DNA from 2 places in the Arsenophonus sp. aPb genome. Region 1 is predicted to be linked to the other one. Evidence: predicted binding sites of a transcription regulator. Region 1 holds the regulator's gene; the other holds the start of a gene.
The links. Region 1 encodes Fur, which represses iron uptake genes when iron is present. Its sites were predicted from a motif close to ATAATAATGAGAACNACTATCAA; they were not measured.
Positions count from the first base shown of each region.

Region 2: a site for Fur is predicted at 12,183-12,205, ahead of sufA (Fe-S cluster assembly scaffold SufA). Genes of this name have one in related genera too.

Region 1 is NZ_CP123499.1:989,742-1,005,216, reverse strand. It holds gene QE177_RS04280 (type I secretion system permease/ATPase) at 1-2,009, shown strand, start outside; gene ybfE (LexA regulated protein) at 2,191-2,472, shown strand; gene fldA (flavodoxin FldA) at 2,660-3,193, shown strand; gene fur (ferric iron uptake transcriptional regulator) at 3,350-3,817, shown strand; gene QE177_RS04260 (hypothetical protein) at 4,130-4,303, opposite strand; gene QE177_RS04255 (hypothetical protein) at 4,676-4,948, shown strand; gene QE177_RS04250 (hypothetical protein) at 5,109-6,092, opposite strand; gene glnS (glutamine--tRNA ligase) at 6,309-7,973, opposite strand; gene nagE (N-acetylglucosamine-specific PTS transporter subunit IIBC) at 8,185-10,206, opposite strand; gene nagB (glucosamine-6-phosphate deaminase) at 10,557-11,363, shown strand; gene nagA (N-acetylglucosamine-6-phosphate deacetylase) at 11,459-12,619, shown strand; gene QE177_RS04225 (ROK family protein) at 12,635-13,855, shown strand; tRNA gene QE177_RS04220 (tRNA-Met) at 14,368-14,444, shown strand; tRNA gene QE177_RS04215 (tRNA-Leu) at 14,451-14,535, shown strand; tRNA gene QE177_RS04210 (tRNA-Gln) at 14,564-14,638, shown strand; tRNA gene QE177_RS04205 (tRNA-Gln) at 14,675-14,749, shown strand; tRNA gene QE177_RS04200 (tRNA-Gln) at 14,788-14,862, shown strand.
Region 2 is NZ_CP123499.1:1,703,962-1,719,436, forward strand. It holds gene rnt (ribonuclease T) at 1-160, shown strand, start outside; gene QE177_RS07590 (Grx4 family monothiol glutaredoxin) at 233-580, opposite strand; gene sodB (superoxide dismutase [Fe]) at 824-1,405, shown strand; gene QE177_RS07600 (hypothetical protein) at 1,625-2,533, opposite strand; gene pykF (pyruvate kinase PykF) at 3,027-4,439, shown strand; gene QE177_RS07610 (major outer membrane lipoprotein) at 4,999-5,235, shown strand; gene QE177_RS07615 (L,D-transpeptidase family protein) at 5,424-6,341, opposite strand; gene sufE (cysteine desulfuration protein SufE) at 6,422-6,850, opposite strand; gene sufS (cysteine desulfurase SufS) at 6,882-8,138, opposite strand; gene sufD (Fe-S cluster assembly protein SufD) at 8,140-9,459, opposite strand; gene sufC (Fe-S cluster assembly ATPase SufC) at 9,434-10,180, opposite strand; gene sufB (Fe-S cluster assembly protein SufB) at 10,225-11,724, opposite strand; gene sufA (Fe-S cluster assembly scaffold SufA) at 11,737-12,105, opposite strand; gene QE177_RS07650 (hotdog fold thioesterase) at 12,424-12,834, opposite strand; partial or broken gene QE177_RS07655 (FAD-binding and (Fe-S)-binding domain-containing protein) at 12,831-15,475, opposite strand, start outside.

The DNA.
Region 1 (15,475 bases):
ACTGGCAGTTACGAGAGTGTGCGGATTTTATGCAATTAAGAAGCAAAGTAAACTTTCTTACACCCTCTGAACTGGAGCAAATTCCGTTACCCGCATTAATTGAAATAGAAGGAATATGGTGGGTATTTACCAATATAACGCAACAAATCATTGAAGTAATAAATCCGTGTTCTGAGAAAACATTAACTTTTCCCCATCATAATAACCCAAATAGCCCAATCAAATTTAAAATATTGCTGGTGGCTGAAAAAAAATTAACTGCCAAAAAAATCAAGTTTGGATTAGATTGGTTTTCCCCTTCGGTTCTTAGACAAAATAAACAACTAAGAGATATTTTTATACTCGCCAGTGTAGTGCAAATATTTGCCCTTATTCATCCAATCCTTTTTCAACATCTCATTGATAAAGTCTTGGTGGGTCGTAGCCTAAATAGCTTACATGTTTTAGCATTTGCTATGGTGTCATTAGCAATAGCCGAACCTATTTATAGCTTTATTCGTAATAAAATTTTTAACCATACCTCTAGCCAAATTAATGCTGAATTATCTGGCCGCTTATATCGTCATTTATTAGGGCTACCACTCGATTATTTTAAACAACGACAAACAGGACAAATTATTGCCCGGGTTCGTGAAATGGCTCAAATTCGGCAATTCCTCACTGGCTCAACTTTAATGTTGTTTATCGATCTCGTTTTTGTCACCTTATTTATTGCTGTGTTGTTCAATTACAGTGCACTGCTCGCTGGTATCGTCGTTGGTTCATTGGTTATCTATTTTATCTTTTGGTTATTAATTGGCCCCATTATCCGTAAACGGGTAGAAAAAGAGTATGAAGCTCAAGCCGAAAATACCACTTTTCTTACTGAATCAATCACTGGTATTGAAACCATTAAAACAACTGCCACAGAGAATAGGTTTTTACAACGCTGGCAGAAAATTTTAAGTCACCAATTACAAAAAAGCTTTCAGGTGCAAAAAAGTAGTGTGATAGCCAGTCAAATCATAACACTGGTCAATAAAATAACTACCGCTATTTTATTATGGTTTGGTGTTAAAGCCGTCATGCAAGGCCAGCTTAGCCCTGGAGAATTAATTGCGTTTAATATGCTTAGTGCTCATGTAACCCAACCGATTCTCCGGCTGGCACAAGTATGGCAAGATTTTCAACATACCCTTATCGCGCTAAAACGTGTTGGTGATATTCTTGATGAACCTACCGAATTTGGCCAAACAGGGTTAACTAATACAGCATCTCTTGAGGGTAATATAGAATTTAATCACATCAGATTTCGTTATGCTAGTGATATGCCAGAAGTATTGCAAAACCTATCCTTGTCAATTAAAGCCGGACAATTTATTGGTATCACAGGCCCTTCAGGATCCGGAAAAAGTACCTTAACGAAACTATTACAACGACTTTATATTCCTCAGCAGGGTCAAATTACAATTGATGGTATGGATCTGGCTGTCACTGATCCCATGGCTTTACGTCTTAATATGAGTGTAGTACTGCAAGAAAGTATTCTGTTTGCAGGCTCAATAGCAGACAATATCCGCTTAAGCCAGCCGGCAACTTCTGACGAAGCCGTGACCCAGGCCGCGCAAATGGCAGGCGCACTCGATTTTATTCAACAACTTCCGCAGGGTTTCAATACCCAGTTAGCAGAGAGGGGGATGAATTTATCAGGTGGCCAACGGCAACGTATAGCGCTTGCCCGTGCCCTGTTAACACAACCACGCATTTTAATTCTTGATGAAGCCACTTCTGCGCTAGATTACGATTCAGAAGCCGCTATCATGAAAAATATGCATTATCTATCTGCTGGTCGAACAGTAATTAGTATTGCCCACCGGCTTAATACCATCCGTCATGCTGATAAAATTTGTGTGATAAATGAAGGACAAGTCGTTGAATGCGATAGCCATGATAATCTACTCAGGTTAAATGGGTTTTATGCTCAACTCTGGTATCAGCAAATAGGATCAAAGGCAAAAATTAACGCTTAAACATGACATAAGTTGCCAGTAAGCTCTCATTTATCTGTTTTACTGGCTATGTCTAATTTCACTTGCTCACTAATAGGCTGCTTTATCAATAGGATATATTTTATCTGATAGTAGCGATAGTTATCTTGCTAGGGTATGATTGTTTTAAGTAACTAGCAAATTTCCATCAACATTTAAATTTATGGCAAAAGAGCAGACTGATCGCACAACCCGGGATCTATTCGCCGATGAACTTAGGCCTGGGCGTCCGAAAACTAATCCCTTATCTCGACATGAACAATTAAAAATTAATAAACGTAATCAATTAAAACGTGATAAAAGTAAAGGCTTACGTCGTGTCGAATTAAAAATCAATGAGCGGGCTGTTGCGGCATTAAATATGCTAGCCCAAGAACAAAAAATAAGCCGTAGTGAACTAATAGAACAAATATTACTGACACAATTAGCAAAGAAAAACCGATGAATTGCAGTTTTACTGGTTTATTTTGTCTAAAACACACAAAATTGACAGAATTATGCAGTTATTTTCGTCAAAATAATGGTCATTTAATTATTTATTAATCAACTGTTATTATCTTTCCTATTACTACTATTAGTAACAATAAGATAACTAAACAACGCAAATTAAAATTAAGAGGTTTATTTACTTTATGGCAATCATAGGTATCTTCTTCGGCAGTGATACTGGCAATACAGAAAATATTGCCAAAATGATCCAAGAAAAGCTTGGCGGCGCTGATATTGCTGAAATTCATGATATTGCTAAAAGCAGTAAAGAGGATATTGAAGCATTTGATATTTTACTATTCGGTATTCCTACCTGGTATTATGGTGAAGCACAGTGTGATTGGGACGATTTCTTTCCGACATTGGAAGAAATTGATTTTGAAGGTAAGCTGGTCGCTATTTTTGGTTGTGGCGATCAAGAGGATTATGCGGAATATTTTTGTGATGCAATGGGAACTGTGAAAGAGATTATTGAACCTAACGGTGCTAGCATTATTGGTCACTGGCCAACCGAAGGTTACCACTTCGAAGCATCAAAAGGACTCGCTGATGACACTCATTTTATTGGTCTTGCCATTGATGAAGACCGGCAACCGGAACTAACCGATGAGCGGGTGAAAAATTGGGTAAAACAAATATCCGACGAGCTAGAATTGCCAGCCATCATCCATAGATAGATGCCAATTTTTTTTGTACATGATAATTCCTGCAAATTGTGTAATGATATTAAGACATATATAATTGTAAAATTAGTTTGAAAGAAACAGTATGCTACTGTTAACAATGTTTTGATATTATTGAATTCACTACTAATGCAACAAGGTAGGATCCGCATGACCGACAACAATAAAGCATTGAAGAATGCAGGGCTTAAAGTAACACTTCCACGTTTGAAAATTTTAGAGGTATTACAAGAGCCAGAGTGCCATCACGTCAGTGCGGAAGATCTCTATAAAAAACTCATTGATATGGGGGAAGAGATTGGCCTCGCAACGGTTTATCGTGTTCTAAACCAATTTGATGAAGCGGGTATTGTTACTCGCCATAACTTTGAAGGCGGTAAATCAGTTTTTGAGCTGACACAACAACATCACCACGATCACTTAATTTGCCTAGATTGTGGTAAAGTTATTGAATTTAGTGATGAATCGATTGAAACAAGACAAAAAAACATCGCCGAACGTCATGGTATTAAACTCTCTAATCACAGTCTCTATCTCTATGGACATTGCTCCAAAAAAGACCATTGTGATGAAAACGACTTGGGGCACCCAGCCCGCAATAGTAAAGAAGAAAAATAACCCTGCCTATCACTGTTTTTGTTATTAATCAATTGAAAATAAAAGGAGAATAGCAAGCGTATTTCTCCTTTTATTTAACCGTAATATTTTACTTTATTGTTCAACCTAAAAATTAGCCCAGATTTTAACAATTTTTTCATTTTACCTTGCAAACAATGAGATATCAGTTGAAAAGTATTATGCCTAACACTGTTACAGCTTATTCAGCTACAAATAATCGCTCATGTATAATATCCTTAAGTATGATACAACAAATAATATATGCTTGGCCTATTGTAGGCTATAGCGCTAACATCTTGCTTGACATGCAGCTTACCCTTGCGGTTCAATTCCCCGCTTACGTAACTCCTTCCTTAAGATACGCTTGATCCACATCGCTAAAGAAGTATCACCATCTTTTTTGGCCTGCTCTTCGAGCTGCTCACGAAATTTCTCCGTAAGACGCATTTGATATTGTGGCGAACGTTTTTCTTTTGGTATTGACATTGGTAATTACCAGATATTATGATGTTTAGATGGTAACCATTATTGTAATGATACAGTCACCATAAAACAACGAAGCCCGCAGGTGCTACCAACACCTACGAGCCTCTCACCACAACATTAACAGGGCTAATGCTATGGCTAGTACCAATAGTATCACAAACACATATCTAAAGCGCTATACATTCCTTCACTATCATACCCATAAGATGGGCTCGAAAAGCCAGTTATTACGTTTGATTTTCATATTGGCGAGAGAAAAAGTGCAAGCCCACGCGATATTGACCACGTTTCCATTATTACTTATCTGTCGTCAATCATTGGGGGTGCACAATGCTGTCTGATAGCAATATTCTTTTTTCCGAATGAGCTAATGTGCTTCGCAAGCTAGATATCTCACATTTGAGTACCGATAATATCCTACAGTTAGCAAACAGCAGCGAAGAGTGTTGCGCTGGATTATGCCATAATTTACATTTTTTGGCGAAAACCTTGCTTTCTTTGGCAGATAATAAAGTATCAGAGTTCTCTCTGGAAAGCCTATGTCAATTAGGTCATGGATTGTCAGCTATTGCTATTTTGCTACCTGCTTTAATGCAACTACAAAAATCTGCTGAACAACAAATTAGCAATATTCCCGAGGATTAATATTAATCGTCGCTTCCATTTTGATTATCAATGGAAGCGTTAATAACGTTTATTTCTCTTTTACGATCCTGCGCGCACGGCTTGAAAGTGTATTCATTACATCAAAGAAATATTTTAACACTTATCAAAATAGGGTCAAAAAGTGGTAGCAACTAGGTTGTCAAACTGCTTGCTGATACAAAGTACGAATATGCGCTACATATCTGCTATGTGCGGCTAAGGCGCTATCTTTTTTCTCCGCTATCTGCGGAATAATATTAACGCTACCAATATGATCAACGGCAAAAAATTTATCCAACTTTGGCACAATATCACCATCAACATAGTAGTGATTAATATTACCCTTAACTTTTTTTAAGTTGGCTAAATTGCTATATTGCGCTAACAAGTCGTTCTGTAAACCTAAGCCAAGTTGAGCGCTGCTAAAACATTCTGCTCGAATAGCCTTTTCTGTAGTAGATACTTTTAGCGCAGAATAAGCCGCTAAGCCTCCGCCTAATGAATGACCGCTGGTTGAAAGACTATATTTCTGCCATTTCTCCTGTTGCATAAGTAGTTGCAAATTGTGCAGTAGCTGGCTAGCTTGCTTATAGCAAGCAGGAATGTCACCAAACACATTATTAATATTCGCATTGCATTGATTAATAAAAGTTCTCGGATTCTTCATATAACGCGGCGCTCCACCACTTACCGCTTCACCACTGGTGGTACCACCAAAAACCAAGCGAATTTCCTGCCTAATCTTATTGTGAAAAATATAAGCAACTAATCCGGTTTTACTATCGTTTAATAAACCATGCTGCGGATACAGTTTTATATTGGTCTTTTTAGATAGGAAGCTGGCCAATTCACGATCGATCCCCCATTGGGTGGATTCTAATGTGGCAAGGTTACGGTTGTACACAAAATCAGCTAATAACGCATCATGATAATGTTGCTTGATGCTGGCTTTATCTAACAGGAGACTTAATTTTTGGCAAGTATGCAACTCATTTAGCGACGTTTTTTGTTGTAATATCTCAACATTACTATTATGGATAGTCTTTAATAGAGAGAGCAAATTGTCCTTAGGGGATATTAGCTGCGACTCCTTAGGCAAAAACACATTTTTTACTAAATAGTTTGAATTGATTAAGTTTGGCATGGCATAACATCCTTATTAATAGCCAATGGGTCAGTTTAATAATTATATTTGCCAAAGAGTGGTTATCTTGTTTTAACCAACTAGAAATCTATGACTAAAAGCCATATTTTTCTGTTTAAAAAAATATACTATCCAAACAAACTCTCTCTTCTTTTTAATAAAAAAAGCATGGTTATCAACCACGCTTTTTATAGTCATTATCAATGATATAATTTCTTAGCTGGCGATTTTTGCCCAACTATCTCTTAACCCTACCGTGCGATTAAATACCAACTGTTCAGCAGTATGATCATGGCTATCGGCACAAAAATAGCCCTCGCGTTCAAACTGATAAGCTTTTCCAGCTTGCGCGGTAATTAAACTTGGCTCAACAAACCCATGCCGAATCACTAAAGAATCTGGATTAATAGCGGCTAAAAAGTCCTCTTCTGCGGCCGGATTAGGCACCGTAAATAAGCGATCATACAACCTGATTTCTGCTGGCAGCGCATGTAATGCACTTACCCAATGGATAACCCCTTTGACTTTACGCCCGTCGGCAGGATCTTTATTTAATGTATCAACATCATAAGTACAATAAATCGTGGTAATATTACCTGCTGCATCTTTATCAACCCGATTAGCCTGTATAATATAAGCATTACGTAAACGCACCTCTTTACCTAAAACTAAGCGCTTATATTGTCGATTAGCTTCTTCACGAAAATCAGCCCGATCGATATAAAGCTCTCGACTAAATGGTACTTGACGGGTGCCCATCTCAGGTTTATTCGGGTGATTATACATTGTCAGCATTTGCTCATCAGCGGACATATTTTCAATCACTAACTTTATCGGATCTAATACCGCCATGGCTCGTGGTGCATTTTCATTTAGATCATCACGAATGCAAGACTCCAATGCTGCCATTTCAACCGTATTATCTTGCTTGGTAACGCCAATACGCCGACAAAACTCACGAATTGATGCAGCCGTATAGCCACGACGACGTAAACCTGAAATAGTTGGCATTCTAGGATCATCCCAGCTTTCAACCCTATTTTCTGCCACTAACTGATTTAGTTTACGTTTTGACATCACCGTATAGGCAAGATTTAGACGTGAAAACTCATACTGTCTTGGATGACAATCAATAGTAATATTATCTAATACCCAATCATATAAGCGGCGATTATCCTGAAATTCCAGGGTACAAAGTGAGTGAGTAATCCCCTCTAATGCGTCCGAAATACAATGGGTAAAATCATACATTGGATAAATACACCATTTATTACCTGATTGGTGGTGCTCGGCATATTTTATTCGATATAACACCGGATCACGCATAACGATAAAAGGAGATGACATATCAATTTTAGCGCGCAGACAGGCCTTACCCTCTTCAAATCCGCCCGCTCGCATCTTGTCAAAGAGCTGCAAATTTTGCTTAATACTGCGATCACGATATGGACTATTTTTACCCGGCTGCTTTAAAGTTCCTCGATATTCTCGAATAGCATCAGGACTTAATTCATCAACATACGCTAAGCCTTTTTTAATCAGCTCAATAGCATATTGATAAAGGTCATCAAAATAATCTGACGAATATTTAACGTTACCACTCCAATTAAAGCCTAGCCATTTCACATCTTCTTGAATAGAGTTAACATATTCAACATCTTCTTTAACTGGATTAGTATCATCAAAACGCAAATTGCATTGACCCTGATAATCCTTAGCAATACCAAAATTCAGACAGATTGATTTCGCATGACCAATATGTAAATAACCATTTGGCTCAGGTGGAAAACGGGTATATACATGAGTATGTTTACCTGTAGCCAAATCTTCATCAATAATCTGGCGAATGAAATTTGTTGGGCGAGTATCTGCCTCATTCATTGTCATAGTTCCTCAATGCAAAAGCATGTTAATAACGCTTTTATCATCTACGATATCCGAATTAGAAACAACCGTTTATTAACACATATTATTAAGCTTTATTGAATTAATAAAAAGCGCATAAAGGAAAAACGGGAGGTTCATAACCCTTCCCGTTTTTATCCATTATTAATTCTACGGTTATTATATCAAATCATAATAATAAAACACATTACTTCAATATATCATAAATTGGCGTTATTCCCGCGATTACTTCACCCGTTGCCACTATTGTCAATCCCTGATAATCATCAATATTACTGATAATAATTGGACTTATCATTGATTTAGCATGCTGCTCTAAGTAAGGTAGATCTAGTTTCAGGATAGGCTGACCTACCTTTACGTCACTATTTTCTACAACTAAACGCTCGCATCCTTGCCCCTTTAATGCCACAGTATCAATACCCATGTGAACGATCACTTCAACACCTTCATTAGTCTCAATACAGAAGGCATGATTGGTAGCAAAAATTTTTACAATCTTGCCCGCTACAGGCGCTAACACCTCACCATTGGTTGGCTTGATCGCTAAACCATCACCGACAATACGGCTAGCAAAAGCTTCATCAGGAACTTCATCAAGGGAATAAATTTCACCACTAACTGGCGCAACCAGCGTTAAAATCGTTTGCCCTATAGGTTTATTTTTTGCTTTTACTGCTAATTGTCGATTATCTTTCTCAACAAAATTTGATGGTGCAACAACCTCTCTTGCAGCAATCCTTTTCATTGCTTCTGCTATCATTTCTGCGCGCGTTCCAACAATAATTTGCACATTGTGTTTATTTAAACGAATAATGCCTGATGCACCCAATTTTTTTACCAAATCATCATTAACAATATCACCGGTTTTAACGCCTAGACGTAAACGAGTAATACAAGCATCGATTACTGTTAAATTATCTGTTCCACCCGCCGCCGCAAGATATTGGTATGCTTCATGGGTAATATCTTTATCACTGATCGTGATATCTTTGTCATAATCATCAACTTCTTGCTCCCCGTTTGTCATTTCACGACCAAGAGTCATTAAATTGAATTTATTAATCACGAAACGAAATATGACATAATACAAACAAAAGAAAATTAAACCTTGGAAAATCAACATATACCAATGCACTGCTAATGGATTATGACTCTGCAGTAACATATCAACTAAACCCGCACTAAAGCCAAAACCCGAGATCCAGTGCATTGCTGCGGCAATATAAACAGAAAATCCAGTTAATAGCGCATGAATGACATAAAGAATCGGCGCAACAAACATGAATGAGAATTCGAGTGGCTCAGTAATGCCAGTAAAAAAGGCGGCGAAAGCACCTGCCATCATGATACCCGCTACTTTTGCTTTATTTTCCGGGCGGGCACAGTGATAAATGGCCAATGCCGCACCTGGTAAACCAAACATCATAATGGGGAAAAATCCAGCTTGATAACGCCCAGTAATCCCTTTTTCGGCCATACCTGCTGCCAACGATTTAGCTCCCGCCAAAAAGTTGGGAATATCATTAATACCCGCCACATCAAACCAAAATACTGAATTTAATGCATGATGTAATCCAACTGGGATCAACAGACGATTAAAAAAAGCATAAATACCGGCGCCTAATGAACCCAAATCTTTAATATTTTCACCAAACACCACTAATACATTATAAATGAATGGCCAAACATACATCAGAACGAAGGACACCAGGATCATCAAAAAAGAAGTCAATATAGGTACTAAACGGCGGCCACTAAAGAACGACAAAGCTTTTGGTAACTCAACACCACTATAGCGATTATAAAGTTCCGCAGCCAATACACCGACCAATATCCCGATAAACTGATTATTAATTTTGCTAAATGCCGCTGGGACCTGCTCACTAGCAACGCCCATGATCATCGAAAAAGCAGTCGGAGAACATAGGGTGGTTACCACTAAAAAACCAACAAAACCGGTTAATGCCGCAGAACCATCTTTATCTTTCGACAAACCATAAGCAACACCAATTGCAAACAGGGTTGACATATTATCTATAATTGCCGCACCTGATTTGAACAATAAAGCGGCAATGGTACTATTAGCCCCCAAGCCGTTAGGATCAATCCAATAACCAATCCCCATTAAAATCGCAGCGGCAGGTAACACAGCAACAGGTACCATAAGAGCACGACCTATTCGCTGCAAATAACTTAACACATTCACTCTGTTTTCCCCTTGAATAACCTCATTGCTGAGTTCTTATGGCTAAATATTATAAATATTCAATTTTTTGCATATATTATCATTAAGTCACTTAGACCTAATTATTTTGCATCACAAATTAAATCAGCTAAAGTTGTGATAAAAGTCTAAATGTCACTCTGTTATTTGATTAAAATAGTGGCTAAACAAAAAATCTTTTTTTTTTGTGAAAAATATCTTATTTTACTAGATTTCAGACGTTAACAAATAGACAATCTTTGCGTTATAAAAACTGAATTAATAGCAAAGAATAATATAAAATCATTAAAATATAGCTGATATGCAGCAAAATTAAGTGAGGTAAAAAAATAATGAGGCTTATTCCTCTAACAACTGCAAAAGATGTTGGTATTTTTTCCGCTAATTATATTGCAAATAAAATTAATCAATTCAATCCAACGGCTGCACATCCATTTATATTAGGACTGCCCACAGGCGGAACACCACTCGCTACTTATCATGAGCTGATTAATCTTTTTAAGGCGGGTAAAGTTAGTTTTAAAAATGTGGTTACTTTTAATATGGATGAATATGTCGGGATCCCGCAAGATCATCCCCAAAGCTATTATACTTTCATGTATGAAAATTTCTTTAACCATATCGATATCACGAAAAATAATATTAATTTACTTGATGGTAATGCAAAAGATATTGATGCTGAATGTAAACGTTACGAAGATAAAATCAAGTCTTATGGTAAAATACATCTATTTATGGGGGGTGTTGGTAGTGATGGCCATATTGCCTTCAACGAACCCGCTTCATCGCTATCTTCTCGAACCCGGATCAAAACGCTAACACCAGAAACCAGACAGGCAAATTCCCGTTTTTTTGACAACAATATTGATCTAGTGCCTAAATATGCCGTCACGGTTGGTGTAGGAACTTTACTTGATGCTGAAGAAATTTTAGTCCTAGCAACCGGTGCCAATAAAGCATTAGCTGTTGAAGCTGCGGTAGAAGGCTCGATTAACCATATGTGGACGATTAGCTGCCTACAAATGCATGCAAAATCAGCGCTGGTTTGTGATGAACCAGCAACCCTTGAGCTAAAAGTAAAAACTTTAAAATATTTCCGTCAATTAGAATCTGACATTATAAATCAATTTGCTAGTTAAATTAAGATAGTAAAATTTAATACTATCGACTAAAAATAGGCTAATAACTCGATAGATTATCCTATTTTTTGTCCATAACAAAAGAGTAAAACATCATGTATGCATTAACCAACTGCATTATTTACACAGGTTATGAAAAACTGGACAATCATGCAGTTATTATTGAAAAAGAACAAATAAAACACGTTTGTCCAATAGCAGAATTACCTCAGGATATTGAAATTCATGATCTACAAAATGCCATTCTAGCGCCAGGATTTATTGATCTACAAGTTAATGGCTGCGGTGGTGTACAGTTCAATGATAATCTAGCAGATATCTCAATTAAGACGCTGGAAATTATGCAAAAAGCCAATGAACGACATGGTTGTACCAGCTTCCTACCTACATTGATCACCAGCCCTGATTCGTTGATTAAAACAGCAATAGAAACGATGCGTGACTATCTGGCCAAATATAAAAACCAGGCATTAGGGCTACATATTGAAGGACCTTACATTAACCCAGTCAAAAAAGGTACACATAATGCCGAATATATTCGTAAGCCTTCGGCCGAAATGATCAACTATTTATGTCAAAATGCTGATGTGATCACTAAAATTACTTTAGCACCAGAAATCGTTGCCGAAAAATATATTCACCAATTAGTTGAAGCAGGTATTGTTGTTTCAGCCGGTCATTCCAATGCAACTTACGAAGAGGCACAGAATGGTTTCAAGGCCGGTATTCAATTCTCAACTCATCTTTTCAATGCTATGCCTGCTATTTCAGGTCGAGCTCCTGGATTAGTTGGCGCTATTTATAATACGCCTAATGTATATGCAGGAATTATTGCCGATGGATTACATGTTCACTGGGCTAATATTCGTGATAGTAAACAATTAAAAGGCGATAAATTAATTTTAGTAACAGATGCTACCGCACCTGCTGGACTTGATCCTAATGGCAATGAAATGGATTATTTTACCTTTGCAGGTAAAACCATATATTATCGTGATGGATTATGTGTTGATAAAAATGGTACATTAAGCGGTTCATCGTTAACGATGTTAAATGCTGTGAAAAATAGTGTTGAACATGTAGGTATTGCATTAGATGAAGCGCTACGAATGGCCACACTTTATCCCGCTCGTGCTATTGGTGTCGACAAAAAACTTGGGAGCATAGAAAAAGATAAAGTTGCCAATCTTATGGTATTTAATCGCGACTTCATTATCCATAAAACCATTGTTAATGGCCGTGAAATCAAACTGTAACGAGCATATATACTGATGAGTCACAATTACATTTTGAAACAAATTGGTAATATTGATTTAGTTAAACAATTAAATAGTGCTGTAGTATATCGAATTATTGATCAAAATGGCCCTATTTCTCGAATTCAGATCTCAGAACAGAGCCAATTGGCGCCTGCCAGTGTAACCAAAATAACGCGCCAATTACTTGAGCGCGGTTTAATTAAAGAAGTCGCCCAACAAGCCTCCACTGGTGGTCGCCGACCCATTTCAATTATTTCTGAACATCACCTTTTTCATAGCATTGGCGTGAGATTGGGTCGTCGTGATTGTACATTAGCACTTTACGCCTTAAACGGCAAAATGCTCGCTGAAGCGCATTCACCATTACCCGAAACCGGCCAACAAGAAATAGAAAATCATTTAATTGCAGCTATTGAAAATTTCATTCAACAACATCAACGCCCTAATCGCGAGTTGATTGCTATTTCAGTTATTTTACCTGGTTTAGTCAATCCACAAGCAGGAATTGTCCATTATATGCCCCATATAAAAGTACATAACTGGCAGTTACTGCGTAATCTGAAAGAGCATTTCAAAATGACCTGTTTTATCGGTCACGACATTCGTAGTTTTGCACTGGCAGAACATTATTTCGGTGCAACACAAAATTGCGCCGATTCAATTTTTGTACGCATCCATCATGGCGCTGGAGCTGGTGTGATTATGGGAGGTGAAATTTTATTAAACAACCGTTACAACCTGGGTGAAGTCGGCCATATACAAATAGATCCATTAGGAGAACGGTGTCATTGCGGTAACTTTGGTTGTCTGGAAACAATTGCAGCTAATAGCGCTATTGAAAATAGAATTAGGCAACAACTTGAACAAAATTATCCAAGCCAATTAAAACCAAATAATTGTTCTATTAAAGCAATTTGCCAGGCAGCAAATAAAAACGATCCGTTAGCAATTGAAGTAATTAAACACGTAGGTCATCATCTTGGTAAAGCAATTGCCATTATTATTAACCTATTTAATCCGCAAAAAGTCGTCATTGCAGGAGAAATAACAGCAGCCGAAAAAGTTCTCCTACCCGCCATGCAAAACTGTATCAAAACCCAAGCACTAAAAGATTTTCGTAATGATCTACCGATTGTTACTTCACAACTGGTACATAATTCAGCGATTGGCGCTTTCGCCTTAACTAAACGTGCTATGTTAAATGGCGAACTTTTGCAACATTTGCTTGAATAGCAATAACGTTGTAATACATCGTTCGATGCTTTTTATTAGCGGGAATATAAAAAATTATGCTGCAAATAACACATTTTTCTTTTAATTAAAAAAATTTTTAATATACAACAGCAATTATTAATCGCTAAAAAGTAGCAGCATAGATACAATATTTTGCGCTAATTTGTTCATTTTCGCTCACTAATAAATAGCTCAATGACTATCACATTTTATCTCAATAAATTAATAAATGCGTTTGGTTGTTAATGAAAATTATCACCACCATTGAAGTAAAAAGCATCGCTTATTTGATTAGCAAAAATAGCTAACTCAATTAGTTTTTATATTTGACATATCAAGCTATTATTATTTGGCAATAACACCGTTATTTTTTGTCGATTTTATCGACAAAGTGATTACAACCCAAACAAACAGATATTTTTCTGCGGAAATCGTAAAAAAATCTGTTGACGATTCGGGGCGATATACGCATAATGCGCCCCGCAACGCCGATAAAGGTTGTGCAAAAAGATGGCTACGTAGCTCAGCTGGTTAGAGCACAGCACTCATAATGCTGGGGTCACAGGTTCGATTCCCGTCGTAGCCACCATAATTTGCGGGAGTGGCGAAATTGGTAGACGCACCAGATTTAGGTTCTGGCGCCGCAAGGTGTGCGAGTTCAAGTCTCGCCTCCCGCACCATTCTTTATAAAAATTGTTTATATCTTGTTGGGGTATCGCCAAGCGGTAAGGCACCAGGTTTTGATCCTGGCACACCCTGGTTCGAATCCAGGTACCCCAGCCACTTTATAGATGTTAGTTAGTTTATCGTTTATTCAGTTGGGGTATCGCCAAGCGGTAAGGCACCAGGTTTTGATCCTGGCATTCCCAGGTTCGAATCCTGGTACCCCAGCCATATTATAAATTTTAACTATTATATCAATTATCCCCGATTGGGGTATCGCCAAGCGGTAAGGCACCGGATTCTGATTCCGGCACTCCCAGGTTCGAATCCTGGTACCCCAGCCATTATTTTCAATCAATTATACAAATCAAAAATACCTAACAGAATTCAAAAAGAATAAGCTAGATGTAAAAAATAATTTTTTATTAACAATAATTTTACTAGCATAACTTCTAAAGGCTTAGTTAAACGTCGCTAAGGGTAAAAATCTCCAAAATAGAAGCACCTGAAAAGTTTTGATTAAAAATTACTTGTTAATTTATTCAAACAATGTGACCTATCATCGCAAAATGACTATCTATTACTTTTATTATTTATCGTGATAGTCCCTTAGGCTGGCAAAAAATTAGTATGTAGCGTTATAAATAGTTAGAGAAAAGAAGATAGATAATATTGAGACAATATGAGAATAACAGATAGATGGTAGATGGTAGATACCAAATTAACAACGCCGCTGAAAAACAGCGGCGATTTACTTCAAACGCATAAAATAAAAAATATCAAAATATAGCTATTAAGATCACTTTAATATGATAGAAATAGACAAAAACATATGCCAAGTTGGACTGCCAACACCAGTAAGGACGATAAACTTTATGAATAAAAACAAATAACTATATAGCAGTATAACACGTGACTCATAAAAGAATAACAAAAATGATGGTTTTTGGATCCATC
Region 2 (15,475 bases), 710 kb from region 1:
TCAAACAATTTTAGCCAAAGCTTGTTATACCGCTGGGATCCCATTTGACGGCAAACAGGCACATGGCGCACTTTACGATACCGATAGAACAGCATTACTGTTTTGTGAAATTGTCAATAAATGGAAAAAATTAGGTGGCTGGCCACTAACAACCGATTGATAACCAAAGGCAGTGGTAACACATAATTTCACTGCCTTCTAGCTAGTTAGTTATTTTATAAAAATTATTTATCTATTCTGCACCTGGTTGTTCTGAAGTGCGATATTTATCGGCAGTTGCAGTGACCAATTTCTGTAATTCACCCTGCTGATACATTTCAATAATAATATCACAACCGCCAATTAGCTCCCCTTCAATCCATAACTGAGGAAATGTTGGCCAATTGGCATACTTAGGTAACTCACTGCGAATATCAGGGTTTTGCAAAATATCTACATAAGCAAAACGCTCGCCACAAGCAGAAAGGGCTTGAACCGCCTGAGCGGAAAAACCACAGCTCGGAAATTTAGGTGAGCCTTTCATGTATAAAAGAATTGGATTTTCTTTTATCTGGCGTTCAATTTTTTCTATTGTCGTCATTGTCACTTCCTTAAAAACTAAATTTATTATTTTGCACTACGCGAACATAACATTGATTAAGAATACCATTTTCTATCAATACTTGATAACCCTTTACTGCTATCTTTATTATGTTCCAAACATATTTAATAAAAACTGATTAGTATAATTAGTAAATTATTTATATAAAAATGATAATTTCAATACGGTTATATTTTGTATTTATCAACTGGTTGCGCAATATAAATAAAAAAGGAGTCTGCAATGTCTTTCCAATTACCGTCATTACCTTATGCTAAAAATGCCTTAGAGCCCCATATTTCTCAGGAAACGGTAGAATACCATTATGGCAAACACCATAGTACTTATGTCAATAATCTAAATAATTTAATTAAAAACACTAACTTTGAGGGGAAAACATTAGAAGAAATTATAAAAACCGCACAAGGAGGGATTTTTAATAATGCTGCCCAAGTTTGGAATCATACCTTTTATTGGCATTGTTTAGCGCCCAATGCCGGTGGCGAACCTACGGGTAAAATAGCTGAGGCCATTAATCAACATTTTGAGGTGTTTGAAAAATTTAAGCAGCAGTTTACCGATGCGGCAATTAAAAACTTTGGTTCAGGTTGGACGTGGTTAGTCAAACAAGCAAATGGAAAGCTTTCCATCGTCAATACTTCAAATGCCGCAACACCCATTACCGGCAACGATAGACCATTACTGACTGTCGATATATGGGAACATGCTTACTATATTGATTATCGTAATATACGAGCAGAATATTTGACCAATTTTTGGTCACTTGTTAACTGGCAATTTGTCGAACAGAATTTATTGCAATAATTTATCGGATTTAATTTAAAAAAGTGTTAAAAAGTTAAACAGCCATAACAAACGCTTAGTTATGGCTGCTATTGAATATTCTCACTAACTACAGTGCCATAATTAATATCCAAATAACATCCTAAATTACACTCTATGGTACTATGAGTAAAATAAGGATAATTTGTTATTAATCTAGCAGCTTTACATTTGTTAGTTTTCTCTTAATTCTTCGTTTATTTATCCGTTAATAGATGGATCATCGCCTTCCATTGGCGCTCTAGCTGAAGAAATGCTTTCATCGTTGTTTTGACTTAGCCCTTCAGACGAGCCCACCTCTGATGATAATGACTGCCGCCCATTAGGCGCCACCTCAATGGGTATAAAATTTTCCTGCCAGCCAGACCTGGATGCTACCATTTCGACTTCATCATCCACCGGTTCAAAATCCCGGCCTATCATTAATTCTTCACTCTCAACAGATCGAGCTTCAGCGGCTCGACCTTCTGCTGCTCTTATGTCATCAATATTTGCGTCATAAAAATCCTCTTGTTCTCTTTGTGCCAGCAATCTATCAAAGTCTTCAATATTGAGAGTAGAATTTGTATTATTTTCTTCACTATCCAACGCTGAAAATTCGCCTTCTGCTGCTGGCTGGGCAGCTCGCTCACGCTCTAGTTGATTAATATACTGACTAAGATCCTGAAATTGTTCACGAGAAGCACTTTCTAGTTCAGGTAATTCATCATTAGACTCACTAAACGATGAAGCGCTATAATTAGCAATATTTCTGCCAAGATCAAGAAAAGTCTCTGGAGGCGAATACAGCGAGATATTAGGATCAACGCCTACAGTCATATTCAAGGTCATATTAGGTACTCGCTGGTCATCCTCTGATCGAATATTAGTGCATTGCATTGAGAGCGTTAGGCGATCTGCACTAGTCGATTGGGCAGCGCTAGCGCTTGATTCTGGTTCACTATTCATCATAGCTGACTGCCAATCGATATGACTATTACTAACATGTCGGATTTGCTGTGCCAGCTGAGAATCCATTAGCCCTGATGAAGAAATAGTAATACCACCCACCGCACCAATCTGAATAGCTGCACGGGTATTTGATTGAGTATAATTAACCTGATTAATCATAAATATCCTCCTTGATTCGTTTATAATTATTTATCTAAACACAATTTAATAAAATTAAATATCAAATATTCAATTTTATTTAGGGTCAAATGAAATTATTCCCTATTTAGTATATAAATAAACAGTTAGCATAGCTGAATATTTTCAGCTAAATTTTATCATTTCAGATAAATTTTACCGGCGCTGTTATCTGCTAACAAATACCCTGCGGTTGGATTATATTTATATTGCTTTTTCGTTGATAGCATGAATAGTACTAACTACAATATCATAATTCGTTATATATTATTCAATGATGCAACTGACAAATTAGTGGCCAGTTGCAATAATAACGCATGATATTTATACTTGTGCCCCTTGCTTTATCTTTATTCAATACCAGTGGATTTTTAGCTATTTGTTACGGCGTATAACCTATATCAAAGCAAAAAACTGATATAAACACCGCAATTAATTCATAAAATACTGCTATAAAACCTGTAGATTAATTGTCATGAAAAAAACCAAAATTGTTTGTACTATCGGCCCCAAAACTGAATCTGAAGAAAAACTGTCACAATTACTTAATGCTGGCATGAATGTCATGCGGCTAAATTTCTCACATGGTGATCATGAAGAACATGGTCAACGCATTAAAAACCTTCGTGCTGTCTGTCGCCAAAAAAATCAACAAGCTGCCATACTATTAGATACCAAAGGACCAGAGATCCGTACAATGCGGCTTGAAGATGGCAAGGATGTATCGCTAACCGCTGGACAAAATTTTATCTTTACCACTGATACCTCAGTGATTGGTAATCAAGAGCGCGTTGCTGTGACCTACGTTGGTTTACCTAGTGATCTTAAGCCAGGTAATACTATCCTGGTTGATGATGGCTTAATCGGTATGGAAGTTTTATCGGTTACCGCTAGTGATGTCATCTGTCGGGTACTTAATAATGGCGATTTAGGTGAAAATAAAGGCGTTAATTTACCTGGTGTATCGATAGGCTTGCCCGCACTGGCAGAAAAAGATAAACAAGATCTCATTTTTGGTTGTCAGCAAGGCGTTGATTTTGTTGCTGCTTCCTTTATCCGTAAACGCGCTGATGTAGAAGAAATCCGCGCCCACCTAACGCTGCATGGTGGTAAAAATATCCAAATCATTGCTAAAATTGAAAACCAAGAAGGGTTAAACAACTTCGATGAAATTTTAGAGGCCTCTGATGGGATTATGGTGGCTCGCGGTGATCTTGGCGTCGAGATCCCGGTCGAAGAAGTTATTTTTGCCCAAAAAATGATGATCGAAAAATGCGTTGCTGCTCGTAAAATCGTCATTACTGCCACCCAAATGTTAGATTCGATGATCAAAAACCCTCGTCCTACTCGTGCCGAAGCAGGTGATGTGGCCAATGCTATTTTGGACGGTACTGATGCGGTTATGCTATCTGGCGAAAGTGCGAAAGGAAAATATCCTATCGAAGCAGTAAAAATTATGGCGACTATTTGCGATCGTACCGATCGGGTTATGCCAAGCCGAATTGATGATAGCAAAATAAACCAAAAATTACGCATTACTGAAGCGGTTTGCCGCGGTGCGGTTGAAATGGCGGAAAAGTTAAACTCGCAATTGATTATCGTAGCAACCTACGGCGGTAAATCAGCAAAATCAGTACGCAAATATTTTCCTACAGCTCCGATCCTTGCTTTAACAACCAATGAAGAAACTGCCCGTCAATTATTATTAGTTAAAGGCGTTATTCCGCAATTAGTCAAAGAAATTGCCTCTACAGACGATTTCTATCGTATTGGTAAACAAGTTGCTTTAACAAATAATATGGCTGACAAAGGTGATGTTGTTGTTATGGTTTCAGGTGCATTAGTGCCTAGCGGTACAACAAATACCTCATCTGTCCATATTTTATAATTCTATCAACAAAAATAAATTCCTCTGAATAAAATAGCGAGGAATTTATTTTTTCTTTTTTTAATAAAGAAATATTGGATCGTAAATATGTAATATTGGTAATTTATAATCGAAAAGCCCATTAGCTACTTTTGCCATTGCGTATTTATTTAAAACTCATTCTATTAACCCTAAACTAATATTTCCAGCAAAAAAGATCATAATCGACATGTTATTTAAAAAATAACTGTTATCGCGTTAATTTTATTTTATATCAGCGGTAAAAATATTTGACAAAATAACCCAATGAGATAATTAAAAAATGGTGTCCACGCAAGCAAAATGAGCAAAAAATAAACAAATTTATTCTCTTTTCTTAATTTTATTAAACAACTTGTCAGATTTTAAGTAGAAAATATTCTAATTAAGTACTAGCATAAGAATAAGTAAGTATTCTGCCTGAATTTGAAAAAGATCTAATAATTCAAAGTTAGAGACAGAAATTTATTCTCTGTTTTGCCAGGAATGTGTAATACTTACCTTGCTACTTGGAGATTAACTAAATCTAGAGGGTAATATAATGAATCGTACTAAAGTTGTACTGGGCTCTATCGTTCTGGCTTCTGCGTTGTTAGCAGGCTGTTCAAACAGTAGCCAAATTAACAAACTGTCCTCAGATGTTCAAACGTTAAACGGTAAAGTCGATCAACTATCAAATGACGTTCAGTCATTACGTACTGATGTTCAGACTGCTAAAGATGAAGCTGCTCGTGCTAATCAACGTTTGGATAATCAAGTTCGTAGATATAAAAAGTAATCCAATTGCATTTAACGGATCACTCGATATATTAATAAGGCACCCAATGGGTGCCTTATTATTTATTACATACAACTAATTTTTAATAATACCATTTTTTAATAATATCATTATTTGATTATTGATAAATCCACTATTTTTTATAAAAAATAGCAAATCTACCCTACGCATCACCATCTAATATTAATTTATGTCTTATTTACCTTTACTGGCATTCCTGAGCGACGTGCTACGGCTTGAGCAACTAATCTTTGATCAATACCAGGTTGTTGCAAAAATGCCTTAAACTCATTGCTATAAATTAATGGCATCGTTTGCGGATCATCAGACTCCCTTTTAGATAACGGTTGGTGAACTTCGATGTAATAGCTTCCATCAGGCTCTTTAGAGTACTTAATGGGTTCATTAATTACCTGTACCCTTGTTCCTACCGGTATAGAGTAAAATAATGCTTGTATATCCTCAGGTCTTAAACGTATACAGCCGGAACTAACCCGTAATCCAATACCAAAATTAGCATTAGTACCATGGATCAGATATTGCCCCTTACCATAAGATAATCGTAAGGCATACAGCCCCATTGGATTATCAGGCCCTGCTGGAAATACTGCTGGCAAAATAACGCCATCGGCAGCATAACGTTTACGGATATTTGCTGTCGGCGTCCAAGTTGGATTTTTAATTAATTGACTAACAGTCGTCACCATTTTAGGCGTATTGGCGCCCAATTGGCCGATACCAATAGGGTAAACAATGACTTTATTGCTCCCTTTAGGAAAATAATACAGTCGCAACTCAGCTAAATTAACAATGATTCCATCACGCTTAGTTGCCGGTAATAACATTTGCGATGGAATAATCAATGTCATACCGGCTTTAGGTAAGTAAGGGTCGGTACCTGGATTAGCTTCCAACATACCAAGCAAACCTATCTGAAATTCACTTGCAATAGCTTCCAATGGACGCCCATCATTAGGCACCACATAATGACTATTTTCCCCAATTAAGCGTGCTGTAGTGGATGGCAAGGAGTATTCAGCAGCACTGACATTGACAGTCAGCCCGCTTAAAAACAACAAGCCGATAAAGAATAGAATTCTCTTCATACTTTTTCCTCCTAAGGAACGTACAAAGTTTATCGGATGAATAAGCGTCACTTTAATAATATCAGTAGTTAACTAAATGTTTAAGTGCTTGATTGGATAATTTTTTCGGCTCTCTGGTGGATTGTTCTGATCATAGCATGCAATCCCTGGCTTCTTGATGGCGTTAAATGCTGCTCTAATGACAACTTTTGGAAAAATGTTTTACTATCTGTAGTCAAAATTTGCTGTCCAGTTTTATTTTGGAAAATAATTATTACTAATGCAATCAAGCCCTTAACTATAGCTGCATCGCTATCACCCGCAAACTGGATCCGGCCGTCACTATCCGGCTGCATAACAATCCAAACCTGGCTTTGGCAACCTGAGACCTGGGTTTTTACTTGTTTTTGTTGATCACTCAGTGGTAATAATTTTTCCCCTAATTCAATTAAATAAAGATATCGTTCTTCCCAGTTTTGACAACGTGAAAAATTACGCAACAATTTATTCTCATCAGGTAAGGCTGACATCATTCTACCCTTATATATACTTTAAAACAGATTAACCCAGTAATTTTTCAATATGTTGTAGTTTTTCAACCAAAATATCAATTTCTTCTTTAGTTGTATAAACCGCTAGGGAAGCCCGGCACATGGCTGGTACTTGATAAAAATTCATCAATGGCAACGCACAGTGGTGACCTGTTCGTATAGCAATAGCATAATTATCTAAAAAACTGCCGACATCATAAGCATGATGATCACCTAAATTAAAGGCAATAACCCCTTGGCGCTCCTCTGAACCGTAAAAACGCAAAGAGTTTATCATACTTAAACGATGGATAGCATACTGCATTAATGCGTTCTCATGGTCAGATATTTGTTGATAACCAATATTATTAACATAACGTAACGCCTCACCTAAGCCAATAATGCCAACAATATTTGGCGTGCCGGCTTCAAATCGCCATGGTGCCTTTTCATAGCTAATATTGATTTTTGAGAGCTCAGTTAAGGTCATACTGACTTTATCAATCATGGCTCCACCACCTTGCCAAGGCGGTAAAGCATTTAATAATGCCTCTCTACCATATAAAACACCTATTCCAGTAGGTCCATACAGTTTATGGCCGGAAAAAACATAAAAATCACAATCTAGATCTTGGACATCGATCATTTGATGCATAATACTTTGGGCACCATCAAGTAAAATATGCAACTGCGCTGCTTTTTTTTCTGCACACTGGCGAGCATAGGCAATAATCTGTTTTACTGGGTTAACGGTTCCCAAAACATTGGACATATGGGTAAAAGAGAGTAATCGAGTCCGGCCATCGATTAGCTTATCTAATTGTTCAAAAACTAATTTTCCATCATGATTAATAGGTAATATACGAATATCAAAACCAATCTGGCCAGCAAGCAGGTGCCAAGGAACGATGTTAGCGTGATGTTCCATTTGGCTAATAATAATATTATCGCCTGGTTCGATAAAACTACGGCCATAACTATTAGCAATTAAATTTATGCCTTCTGTTGTTCCTTTAACAAAAACAATTTCTTCAGCATTAGCAGCATGAATAAAATCAGCGACTTGCTGGCGAACATTTTCAACCATCGCGGTTGCTTCACTGCTTAAGCTATGGATCCCTCGGTGTACAGCGGCATAGTGATGACAAAGAAACTGTCTTTCTTTTTCAATTACTTGTAGCGGTTTTTGTGCACTAGCAGCACTATCTAAATAAACCAACGGTTGACCCTTGATTTTTTCTGCCAGCATAGGAAAATCTTTGCGAATGGATGCCACTGAAAATGTCATATTAAATCCCTGCTAAACGCTGCTGAATAATATCCATTACCTTATTACTTACCCCTTCGTTATCAATAGATTCAATGACTTCAGCCGCAAAAGCAACCATAATCATATGTTTTGCATCATTGAGATGAATACCCCGTGAACGTAAATAAAACAGCTGTTCATCATCAATACGGCCTATTGTAGCACCATGACTACACTTGACATCATCTGCATAAATTTCTAATTGTGGTTTGGTATCAATTTCTGCATATTTACCTAATAACAAATTGTTATTTGTCATTTTACCATCGGTTTTAAGTGCCGGTGGTGCGACTTTAATCATACCATTAAAAACAGCTTTACTTTCATCCAGCGCAATCGTTTTATGCAACTGGCGACTTTCACAAAATGGCTGATTATGTTCAAGATAAGTTCTGGTATCAACAATTTCGCTATGTTGTGGCAACAATAAGCTATTAAGCGCTAGTCTGCTACCTGCTCCATTTAACTTCACGCTGGTATGATGGCGAAGTAATGCTGAACCGATAAAAATACCGCTACTTTTTATTTGACTATCTCGCCCTGACAAAATGTCATTATGAGCAAAGTGGTTACTTTGGTTGTTTTCGACACTAAGTTTGATATGACTGAAATGACTATTATCACCAATATTAGCGGTTAACCGGCTGCCCGTTAGATGCGGTTTATCATCAATAGAAACAAAATGTTCGATAACTTGCGATTTGCAATTAGCACCAATCTCTAAATGATAGCGATAATGACTAGTGTTAACATAACCAGCTCGGTTTGTACCAGAGGTAATATTCAATATATAAAGCGGTTTTTCGACCTGCTGATTAGCGGCTAGTTTAATCAATAAGGGTTGAGCGGCTAGACTTTCAGTTAAATAGAGAAATATTTCATCGTTCACGATAGGCGCCAGAGGCTGTGCCAACGTATCTATCATTTTAATTTGATAAGGACCAAAGTTATCGCTACTTAACGTAGGAATAAGATATCCATTAAACAAAACAATTCGCCAGCCATCAATGGAGATAGCCAACTGTTTTAATTGCTTAGCAGTAATTGTGTCAACGTTATCACTATTTAATTGGTATTGCGCGTTAAGTACTTTTGCCAATGGCGTATAATGCCATTCTTCATGGCGAAAGGACGGAAAACCGATTTTTTCTACTTGCTGCCAATAAGCTTGAGCTTGTTTTTCATTCGCTCTTTTACTGGCATAAAAAAGTGCCGCAAAACTTTTTAGCGCCTGTTGATTTAATAGGTTGACTTGACGCTGTTTTTCTACTCTTTCACTGTTGGTCAATAAGCCAGCCATAGCCTTGTACCTCCAGTTTTTTGGCCAATGTAAAATCACCTGATTGAATAATTTTACCTTGATGGAGAACATGAACAAAATCAGGCTGCACATAATCCAAAATGCGCTGATAGTGAGTAACGATGATAAATGCTCTTTCAGCAGTACGTAGTGAATTCACGCCATTAGCCACTACTTTTAGAGCATCAATATCAAGACCTGAGTCCGTTTCATCTAAAATACATAATGCGGGCTCTAACGCTGCCATCTGTAAAATATCATTACGTTTTTTTTCACCACCAGAAAAACCGACATTAACCGATCGAGTAAGTAAATCTTTCGGCATATCAAGCAGTTCAATTTTATCTTCAATAAAATCCTGAAAATCAAACCTATCGAGTGGTGGCTGTTGACGGTATTCTCTGACGGCATTAACGGAAGTTTGTAAAAAAAATTGATTACTTACGCCAGGAATTTCCACTGGATACTGAAAGGCTAAAAATATACCTTCTCCTGCGCGTTCTTCCGGCGATAACTCAAGTAAATTTTTATTTTTAAATAAAATTTCACCCTGCTCTATTTGATATTCTTCACGTCCCGCTAGTGTGGCTGATAAAGTACTCTTACCTGATCCATTAGGCCCCATGATGGCATGTACTTCACCCGCTTTTACTTCTAGGTTTAATCCGTTAAGAATTTGATTACCTTCAATACTGACATTTAAATTTTTAACACTTAACATTTCATTGGCCTTTGAATAACTTAGTATTCTTTTAATAGGAACTATTAACCCACACTATGTTCCAAGCTAATTGCTAACAATTTTTGCGCTTCTACAGCAAACTCTAACGGTAATTCAGAAAAGACATCTTTACAGAAACCATTTACGATCATGGAAATGGCGTCATCTTCACTAATGCCACGTTGTAAACAATAAAAGAGTTGATCTTCACCAATACGAGATGTCGTGGCTTCATGCTCTAACTGTGCGCTACTATTTTTTACTTCGATATAAGGAAAGGTATGCGCACCACATTCAGTGCCGATTAACATAGAATCACATTGGGTATAATTTCTGGCATTTTCTGCAGTCGGTAAAATCTTTACTAAACCGCGGTAACTATTTTGACTGCGGCCAGCTGAAATTCCTTTGGAAATAATAGTGGAATGCGTATTCTTACCAATATGGATCATTTTTGTACCAGTATCAGCCTGTTGATTACCATTGGTTAATGCAACTGAAAAAAATTCGCCCACTGAATTATCCCCTTGTAGAATAACACTGGGATATTTCCAAGTAATTGCCGATCCTGTTTCAGACTGCGTCCAGGACATTTTGGCATTTTCACCCTCACATAAGGCGCGTTTGGTGACAAAATTTAAAATTCCACCAGTTTCACTTTCACCCCCTGAAAACCAGTTTTGTACGGTAGAATATTTTACTTCAGCATCCTTATGTATAATAACTTCAACTACAGCAGCATGTAATTGATAACTATCTCGCACTGGCGCAGAGCATCCCTCAATATAACTAACGTAGCTGCCTTCATCAGCAACCAAGATAGTGCGCTCAAACTGACCTGTCTTAGCAGAATTAATACGAAAATAGGTTGATAATTCCATCGGGCAACGAACACCTTTTGGCACATAAACAAATGTGCCATCAGAAGCGACAGCAGAATTCAATGCGGCAAAAAAATTATCTCGATTAGAAACAACCGTACCGATATATTTTTTTACTAACTCAGGATATTGTTGGATTGCTTCACCGAAAGAGCAAAAAATAATACCCAGTTTTGCTAATTCACTACGATAAGTTGTCGAAACTGAAACCGAGTCAAAGATAGCATCTACCGCAACCGATTTGCCCTCACGTACTGGCACGCCAAGTTTATTGAATGCTTCTTCAACTTCTGTCGTCAGATAATTATTGCTATGGGCATCACTCTCGTCTGCTGATAAATCAGTTTCAGCGTGACAATTTTCATCGCAACCATTACAGGATGGCGCCGCATAATAACTATATTCCTGATAGTTTAAATCAGGATAATAGCCTTTAAGCCAGTGCGGCTCTTCCATACCCAACCAATGTTGATAAGCTTCTAAACGAAACTGTAACATCCAATCAGGTTCATTACGTTTGGCTGAAATGGCTTTGATAATCTCTTCATTGAGGCCTTTAGCTAATTCATCCGTTGCAACTTGAGTGAAAAAACCCTCTTTATAACGATGCTCCGTTAACCATTGTTGAACATCATCACCAATTTCTATATTACGCTGTGACATAATTTAATTCGCTTAAATGCCAAAGCTTTCACCACAACCACAAGCGTGCTGAGCTTTAGGATTATTAAATTTAAATACTTGATTAAGTCCCTCACGAACATAATCAACCTCAGTACCATCAATAAATGGCATTGCTTTTAGAGGTACAAAAAGTTTGGCGCCATTATTTTCAAACAGCAAATATTCTTTGGTTGGATTATCAATCAATGCAATGACATAACCAAATCCTGCACAGCCTGATTGCTTGATATTAAGAGATAATCCTTGACTAGCAGGATTTTTTTTCATTAATTTACGAATTTGAGCAGCCGCTTTATCGGTCATGGTAAGGCCCTGCCAGGTTGTTTCATTTAAAGAAAAAGTATCAACATGCTCTGCCATTATCGACCTCACTAAACTAATATTTTCACTATATTATACTATGTAAGTAACTAGACTTTTTTTGCTTAATACTATATATGGTAATGATAACATTTCTCACTTCAACCATTTATTTTAAGAGGATATTTTTATTAGCGTATTTTTTCAGCAAAAAGTGGCATTTATTTTACTATAATTTCACAATTCCCAATTTATTATATACCTTAACTTATTGATAAATAAATTAAAAAAAACAAAATTAACTAGCAAAGTTATAAATGTTTCAGATGAACAAAAAGTGTTGCAAAAAAATCTACTTTTGTTCTTAATCACGCACAATTAAATTATTGCGGTTGTCAAACGGCAAATACAGCTCAGTTTTAATTGTTCATCAAAGATTTTTATCGACCAGATTTGTTGCCGTCGCCCTAGATGAATCGCACTACATACGCCACGCACTTTGCCTGAAGATACTGACCTAATATGGCTGGCATTAATTTCGCTACCCACCACTTTTTGCTCACCTTGAGTACAGAGATAACCGGCTATCGAGCCTAAGGATTCGGCTAATACCACCGAAGCACCACCATGTAATAATCCAAAGGGTTGCATGGTACGTTGATCAACCGGCATAGTTGCTTCAATCGTATCATCGCTGATACTTAGCATAACAATACCCAAATGAGATAACATGCTGTTTTTACTCCAACTATTAATTTCTTCGAGGGTGTAAGGACGTTGCCAAATCATTTAATAATCTCCAATAATGCTTGTAATGGATGTTTTATTATTTCCTTTTCCATTCGTTTTACTTGACTACGGCAGGAATAGCCGGTTGCTAAACAACGTTTTTGGGGTAATTTTTGTAATTGATTTCCCCAAGATAAGGCATAAATTCCCTTTGAATTTGCCAAGTGTTTAACTTCATGACCATAAGTTCCTGCCATGCCGCAACAGCCAACATTCACATTAATAAGTTGACAACCAAACTGAGCAAAAATTTTAATCCAATGCTGAGCACTAGCAGCAAACAATGACATTTCGGTACAGTGCCCTAATAAATACCATTTTTCAGTTGTTAACTTCGATACGGGCTTTGACGCTAATGCTGTTATCAGCCACTCATTAACTAATTTAACCTCGAAATCACCACGTTTATTACCGAGAATTTGACTATATTCATCGCGATAACAGAGCACTAAAGCTGGATCGATACCGACCATAGGAATTGATAATTTAGCTAAACGGTTAAGAAAATCCGCTGTCTTTTGTGCTGTTTTGGCAAAACGGGTTAAATATCCCTTAATATGTAACGCTTTTCCATTAGCTGAAAAGGGCAATAATATCGGCCGATAACCTAATCTTTCAATTAAATGGATAAAATCAGCAACAACCTTAGCATCATAATAGCTGGTAAAGGGGTCTTGGACGATTAAAACAAATTGGCTGCGCTTCTCTTCTGGTAAACTTTCTAACTGCGACAATGACAGTGATAATGCTGTATGCGCAGCCAATTGTTGTTGTAAGCTGGGCGTAGAAAGCTGGGGAAAATCTGTTAATCCAATCACCCTGTGAGCCAAAGTTTGTACCCACTTTTGCTGTAAAATAAAATTAAACCAACGTGGATGTTTTGCCATTAACGGTAAAGTCAATTCAATATTGGCAACAACATAGTCACTGATTGGTCGCAAATAACGGCTATAATAGAGCGCTAAAAATTTTGCTCTAAAAGTGGGAACATCAATTTTAACTGGGCATTGAGTTGAACACGCTTTACAGGCTAAACAGCCTGCCATCGCTTCTTTTACTTCATGGGAAAAATCATATTGTCCACACTTAGCTCGCAAGGTATGGTATAGGCGTGTTATTTTTTGCGGCCAAGAGAGTTTATAACTATTGATATCCTCGGCAAATAACGCTAGCTTTACGCCTTGCTTAACCTGTAACCTTAACCACTCTCGCATTAAAGTTGCCCTTCCTTTAGGTGAATGAATGCGTTGTTGTGATATTTTCATCGAAGGGCACATTGGACTATTAACATCAAAATTAAAACATAAACCATTGCCATGACATGCCATGACACGCTCAAAAGTTTGCCTTACATCAATAGGGATGATGCGATCATAAGTCCCTCTTTTCACTGTATCGATCGGTATTAACGGACGTTCTACATTAAGCGATGAGCATATTTTGCCTGGATTTAATTGATTAAAGGGATCAAAAGCAGTTTTAATTTGACAAAGTATTTGATAAAGCTTGTCACCAAAAAATTGTCGGCCATAGCTGGAGCGAAAACCTTTGCCGTGTTCTCCCCATAATAAGCCGCCATATTTAGCTGTAAGTTGAACAATTTGATCAGAAATTTGCTTCATTAATACTTCTTGCTGAGGATCACACATATCCATTACCGGGCGAACATGTAATACTCCAGCATCAACATGACCAAACATGCCATAAGCTAAATTATTACGGTCAAGCAACGCACGAAATTCAGCAATATAATCGGCTAAATGCTCTGGCGGCACGCAAGTATCCTCTACGAAAGGTATTGGCTTTGCTAACCCTTTAGTATTAGCCAATAGACCAACCGCTTTTTTTCTCATCGTATAGATACGTTCAATATCTGCTAAATGAGGGCATATTTGATAACCAAGTATGCCAGAATTACCTGCTTGGATTAGCTTATCCAATTGCGAGCATAAACTGGTTAATTGCTGATTAATTTTTTCTTCATTATCCCCACTAAATTCAACAATATTTAATGCTGATATTTTTTTTCATCCACATCGTTAACCAATTTACTTACTGACTGCCAGATAATATCTTGACGCGCTAAAGAGAGAATTTTAGCATCTACCGTTTCTACTTGATAAAGCATTGGCTGCCACCATAAACGGTGCATTACGTAGCGCTGAATCAAATGAGTCATAGTTTATATTAACTAATCGTCTTACTTTAGGTAATGGGGTAATATTTAGCTTAGCTTCGGTAATGAAAGCCAGCGTTCCTTCCGAGCCGGTTAAAATTCGAGTTAAATCAAATTGAGTCATACTATCGTCAAACACGTGACGCAAATCATAACCGGTTAAAAAACGATTTAAACGCGGGAATTTAGCCAGAATTAGCTGTCGCTGCTGACGACAATGTTGATAAACGGTGCGATATATACGGCCAATAGTTGATTGCTGCTGTGAAATACACTCCGCCGATTCAACTGGCATTGGATAGGTTTCTAATACCTCGCCACCCAGTAAAACGGCTTTAATACTCAATACATGATCCGATGTTTTGCCATAAACTAATGAACCTTGACCTGATGCATCAGTATTAATCATGCCACCCAAAGTGGCTCGGTTACTGGTTGATAATTCTGGTGAGAAAAAATAACCGT